One region of the Planococcus chinensis genome, then DNA from elsewhere that is predicted to be linked to it. Evidence: riboswitches for the same ligand, from Rfam matches in the RefSeq annotation. Region 1 holds a riboswitch; the other holds the start of a gene.
The links. Region 1 has a riboswitch for S-adenosylmethionine ahead of ACFSDB_RS09785 (MetQ/NlpA family ABC transporter substrate-binding protein). Riboswitches for the same ligand answer to the same signal wherever they lie in the genome.
Positions count from the first base shown of each region.

Region 1 (3,113 bases):
ATCACCGCTGTTACGTTAAAATAATCTAGAACTGGAGCCATTGTCGTAAATGTCTTCCTGCCATTAATAACCCAATACCGCCCATCCTTTTTAGAGGTCGTGGAAGGTTTCCCTCCTCTTGTCGGGCTTCCTGTTTGTTTTTCTGTAGCGGCATTATTGATTAATGCTCCATTTTCTTTTACATCGTCAAACAAAGTTTTTTGTACGGAATCTTTCCATCTATTTGTTTCTCCCAAATCTTTGATGATCCCCATATGCCAGCCGATCGACAACCCAGTTGATCCATCTGCCTTACTAATAACTTCTTGATAACGTAGTAATTCATATAAGGAAATCCCTTGTCCTCCATATTTAGTGGGAATCGTCAATGCAGGATAATTAATATCCTTTAAATCTTCAATATTCTCAAACGGAAATCTTCCTTCAAGATCATTTTGAACTGCTCTTTCTGAAAAAGAGGCGACCGTATTTGTTAATATATGTAGACGTTCTTCAAAGGTCTTAGCTGCTATGAGATCCATGTCCACTTCACCTCTCTCTTCTAAATTACGAGTATATATTCAGTTTATTAATTCCAAGCTTCTAGCATAATAAACCCGTCATACTCTTCATTGGATTCAATATATTTTTTAAATTCGTCTGATTCATATGCTTCTTTTAGATCTCTCGCCCATTCTGTGTCCTCATTCTCTTCTTCGATAGATACAATGATCCGATGCTGTTCAGGTGTATTTTCAATTTTTAAAGCATCTGTAATTTTTCTATCCGGGGCACTTGCAATATAATTACCATTTACTATTCCGAAGTCAATATCCTGAAGTGACACAAGAATTTGAGCAGGGTCTAAGACTTTAATGTCAATGTCGTAATCGGCTGGTTTAACACCACTAAGGTTAAAATCAGTTACATCAGCACCATCTGCGACAGTCACCCACCCTAACTCCTCAAGAATATTTACTGCCCTTTCTTGATTTACCGGATCATTCGGTACCCCTACTGTCGATCCATCTTTCACTTCATCCAGTGAACTATGATGTTCAGAATATAACCCTTGAGGAGCACTCGGCACATAAACAATACCTGTCATATTCATATCTAGTTCATCATTGATCCCTTCCATATAGGCTGTACTTTGAAAGATACTCGCATCAATTGAACCTTCTTTCATAGCCGGATTTAATTGCATATTCTGAGAGAATGTTGTCATGTCAACGGTGTACCCTTTCTCCTCTAAGATAGGCAAGATACCTTCTTTGAATTGTTGTTCATAAGTGCCGACTCCAAAACCGACTTTCACTTCTTTTTTATTTTCTCCTGAGGCTTGGCTCTCATCGCCACATCCCGCTAATAACAAAGCAACCGAAATTCCTAATGCACTACCTAAAAGCTTTTTCATCACTCATCTCTCCTTATTTATAATTCCTTCTAAAACCCAAAGCTTCTTTTCGGTCTTACTCCCATTCTCTCAAATTTATTTAATAGAAAAGAGCCCCTCTCAAAAATAAGAAGAGGGACTCTCGAATCGGCTCTTCTCATCTTTCAAGTGCATGGATATCGCACCTGCTGGATTTGGCACAGTTTCAAATCGGAATGTTTTCCAATTAGATCCGCTGCCGAGGCATCAAAGGGCCAGTCCCTCCACCTCTCTAGATAAGAATTAATCTCTATTCAATTTTTAATACTTAGTAATTTGATATGATTAATAAGATAACATATGAATAATTGCATTACAATACTTCACAGTAAATTCATTTACTATTTCGTTTATATAAGAACAGCAGAAATTATGTTTTATCTCTTTTGATTCTACTTAATATAATCCAAAAGAAAAAAAACTCCTTCTCGTATAGTGAGAAGGAGTTTTTTGAAGTTGCTGATGATATTACATCCTGCCGCCCATATCAGGCATTCCCTCCATTGGTGAAACTGGTTCCGGGATGTGTGCTACGACTGCTTCAGTCGCTAGGGAAAAACGATTTGACGCTTATTTCCACATCGTATTCTTGTACTGAGCAATAAACAAATCTGTTATTTTTCTCTTCGTGCTAATTCAATATGGAACATTATTTTGGCACTCTAATGCTTTTGAATTTCAGAAAGTTTCTAATGATTGGCATGACTGATGCACGCATCGTTATATCTCGAAACATTAATTTCCATTTCGACTCTGGCAAAAAGAAACTTGCAAATTGGCGAGCTGATTTCTGGATTTTAGTTACTTGGGGAACCATTAATGAATCATACTCAGAAAGAGCTTTTTTAATATCATTTTTTGATTCGCCTAAGCTACGGGCTAATGTGTAGGCCCCTGCCATAGCTAACGATGAGCCTTGCCCTGCAACTACAGATACACAACCGCAAGCATCACCTACAAGTGCCACACGCCCTTTTGTCCATGTCGGCATTTCAGTTTGAGCAACGTCATCAAAATAAAAGTCAGTTGCCTTCTCGCTTTCCTGAAGAAGACCAGGGACTACCCAGCCCATATCCCCGAAGTTTTTCTTTAATTCCTTCATTCCCTCTTGATGTGAGTAGTGTTTTAGTGAGCTCCCCTTACTTGAAAAAAGGAAAAATGTTGCTATCCGATTTCCCCTTATAGGATATATACTAACTTGTCGTCCAGGCTCAGTAATCGTATCAAATGTATGATCAATTTTATTATATTTGGATGTTTTATCAAATGTAAATGCCACCGTTTGATACCCCATTGAATGAACATAATTTTCTTCTGCACCAAAAACAAGTTTTCGAACTTTTGAATGTATGCCATCTGCTCCAACTAACAAATCACAGTTGAGTTTTGTGTCGTTTGAAAGCTTTACGAGGATTCCCTCCTCATCTTGTTGCAGAGATTCAATCGTTGTACTATTTGTTACTGGTACTCGATCTTTTATGCGCTCATAAAGTACCCGTTCTAAATCTCCCCGCATGAAATTAAAGTGGCGGTCATTTAATAATTGGCGTAACGATTGATACTTTAGAGAATATTTAGTTGTTCCGTCAGTTCTTTTAATATTGAGTGCTTCAATAGGATAATGAATCTTCTCTAGTTCTTTGAGTAGACCCATTTTTTCGGCAACGTCATATCCAGCTCCAAAAAAGTCCATCATGTA
Region 1 is NZ_JBHUFW010000005.1:452,301-455,413, forward strand. It holds gene ACFSDB_RS09780 (acyl-CoA dehydrogenase family protein) at 1-521, opposite strand, end outside; gene ACFSDB_RS09785 (MetQ/NlpA family ABC transporter substrate-binding protein) at 569-1,396, opposite strand; SAM riboswitch class I at 1,530-1,657, opposite strand; gene ACFSDB_RS09790 (FAD-dependent monooxygenase) at 2,064-3,113, opposite strand, start outside.

Region 2 (3,113 bases), on a different contig from region 1:
TTTCTGCACCGGAACCGATCGACACGTCGAATGTCGAAGACGGGGCGGCTACATAAAACGGGATGTTATAGGCATTTGCGAGGATCGCCAAGTTCAGTGTGCCGATTTTATTGGCCGTGTCGCCGTTCGCCGCAATGCGGTCCGCACCGACGATGATCGCCTCGACTTCTTTCGCCTCGATGGTGTGGGCTGCCATGCTGTCGGTGATCAACGTGACGTTGACGCCCGATTGCTGCAGCTCCCAGACAGTCAGCCGGGATCCTTGGAAGACCGGCCGCGTCTCGCAGGCGTAGACTTCAAATTCCCGGCCGATTTCCGCTCCGAGATGGAACGGCGCCAACGCCGTGCCGTATTTGGCCGTCGCGATGGAACCGGCGTTGCAGATGGTCATGACGCGTTTTTTGCCCTCGAGCAGCTCGAGTCCGTATGCGCCGATCTGGCGGCAGGAAGCTTCGTCTTCCTCGTGGATCCGGACCGCTTCTTCTGCCAGCAATTGTTTTGCCGCATCCACCGATCCGGCGTTCCGGACCACCGATGCGAGCCGCTGGAGCGCCCAGACGAGGTTGACTGCCGTTGGGCGCGAACTTCCAAGGTATTCGGCGTCTTTTTGGACGAGGTGGAAAAACGTCTCCAAGTCTTCCGTTTCGTGGCGGACGGCGGAAAGCGCCAGCCCGTAGGCAGCGGCGATGCCGATTGCCGGAGCGCCGCGCACTTTCAATGTGAAAATGGCGTCAAAGACATCTTCGAGCGTCTCGAGTGTGACATATTCAATTTCATGCGGCAGTTTCTGCTGATCGAGAATGACCAGTTGGCCTTCGGACCAGGAAATCGACAACGGGATGCTCATCGCGCTTCCCCCTCTGCCAAACGGACAACTGCCCCTATATCTTTGATGGTGCGGCGGTTGAGGATCAAGGTTTCACCGAGCTCCAGCGCCTGTTTTTTCAATTCGATGCGCCGTGCTTCCTCTTCAATGCCGTCGAGGTCCTTGACGTGCGCCAAGCCGATGGTGCGGCGAATCAATTCGCAGCCGGCAAAGCCGAGCGCATCGCTGAACACTTTTTCAAGGATCGCTTCGCGGTAGCCGGGTGTATTTTTGAACGCCTCCACGCCTTCTGCTTCCCATAAAGCGCTGAAAGTCCCTTCAAACGTTTCCCATGTCTTTGCGATATGGTCTGTGATCACTTTGCGCCCTTCGCCGGTGCGCGTGATCCCTTGAGCGATCAGATTTGCAAGGAACAGGCCTACGTCAAAACCGATCGGCCCGTAAAACGCGAATTCCGGATCGATGACTTTCGTCTCTTCCGCACTGGCGAAGATGCTGCCCGTATGGAGGTCGCCATGCAGCAATGCTTCCGCTTCCGTCAAAAAGCTGTACTTCAATTTGGCGGCCTCCAGCTGAAGCGGCGCGTTGTTCCAGATCGCCTCCACTGCCAGGCGCAGCTGAGGCTCAAAATCGTTCGTCTCGCGGTCAAAGAACGGATCAGTGAAAATCAGGTCTTCCGTGATTTTGCAGAGCTCCGGATTTGAAAATTCCGCAGCAAGCCGCTTTTTCTCAAACGGATGGAGCGCAAAATCCGATGTATGGAATAGCGTGCGCGCCAGGTATTCCCCGATATCCGATGAAAGCTTCGGATAGCTTTCGCCTGCAATGAGGCCTTCGCGGGCAATCTTCAGATGCGACAGGTCTTCCATGACCGTCACCGCCAAATCCGTATCAGTGGCATACACTTCCGGCACAAGGCCTGGAGCGAATTCGCCGTGCTTCAGGAGCGCTGCGGCTTCCGTTTCTGCACGCTTCAATGTCAGCGGCCAGCTTTCGCCGACGACTTTCGCATACGGCAACGCCTGCTTGATGATGACGCCTTTGCCGCTGGCCGAATCGGTGATCCGGAACACGTAATTCAAGTTGCCGTCGCCGATTTCACGGCTCGAAAGTTCTGCCCCTTCCGGGAACGGATAGACGCTTTTCGCCAGGGCGATTGCGGTTTCTTCGGTTAATGCTGCATATTGGTTTGTTGCTATTGTCATAGGTCATCTACCTTTCAGCTGTTGTGGTTGGGTTTGAGAAGCTGTTTTTGGGCAATAAAAAAGCCCCTTTCCAAAGAAAGAGGCGTAGAATAAGAGATTCCGCACCTCTTATCTTTCAGAAACCGCGGTTTCTGATGGAATTAGCACCGTGCCTTGCGGGATGTTCATCCCGGCGCAAAAGCGCCCCTTCTCACGAAGGTATTACGGTCGGTTGCTGGGCGTCATAGGGCCAATATCCCTCTGCCTGCTCTTGATAAGAGTGTTTGTTGTAAAACTGTATGCTGTTTGAAATGAATCCTATCATGGTTCAGAATTGAGTGTCAATAATTTTTTTTGCAAAAAAATTTTCACGGATAACGATTGACAGATAGTTTTCGGCATGGAATAATCAAAATTAATTTACTCTTTCAAAAACCAATTGAATACTTTCTTATTCAGAGCAGGTGGAGGGACAAGCCCTATGATACCCGGCAACCGGTCCAGTGGACACGGTGCTAATTCTTGCAGCGCGATTTCGCAGCTGAGAAATAAGAAGTTGTTAACGCCCTTAACCTCTTCTTGTTTGAAGAGGTTTTTTTATTTTGTATCTTGAAGAAATCGCTTCATGCGGACGCTTTCCGCTCATTCTTCTTCAGAATCATGATACCTAATCTTTACTAAAAATGGAGTGTGCATATAGTGAGCATATTGACGGCAACGTACCAGCTTTACGGCAAACCCGGTTCATTTGAAAAAAAGGCGGAAGGCATCGCCCTCGGCCTGACAATTGGCTCGTGGACGGACCTGCCTTTGCTGGAACAGGAACAATTAAAGCACCATAAAGGCCAAGTCGTATCGGTGGAGGAATTCGGGGATGCTCCGCATCCGCTGAAGCCCGACACCATAAAAGCCGAAGTGAAGATCGCTTATCCGAGCGCCAACTTCTCAGCGGACCTGCCGGCGATCCTGACGACAGTATTCGGCAAATTGTCGCTCGACGGCGAAGTGAAGCTCCTGGACCTCGATTTCAGCGAAGAGCTGCTGAGCCATTTTCCGGGTCCGCGCTTTGGCATCGACGGTCTCCGCAGCAAGCTGGGCGTCAT
Region 2 is NZ_JBHUFW010000008.1:154,194-157,306, reverse strand. It holds gene mtnA (S-methyl-5-thioribose-1-phosphate isomerase) at 1-847, opposite strand, end outside; gene mtnK (S-methyl-5-thioribose kinase) at 844-2,031, opposite strand; SAM riboswitch class I at 2,137-2,291, opposite strand; SAM riboswitch class I at 2,459-2,565, shown strand; gene mtnW (2,3-diketo-5-methylthiopentyl-1-phosphate enolase) at 2,710-3,113, shown strand, end outside.
Region 2: linked by a shared signal. The riboswitch ahead of mtnK (S-methyl-5-thioribose kinase) and the one ahead of ACFSDB_RS09785 (MetQ/NlpA family ABC transporter substrate-binding protein) in region 1 are both predicted to bind S-adenosylmethionine.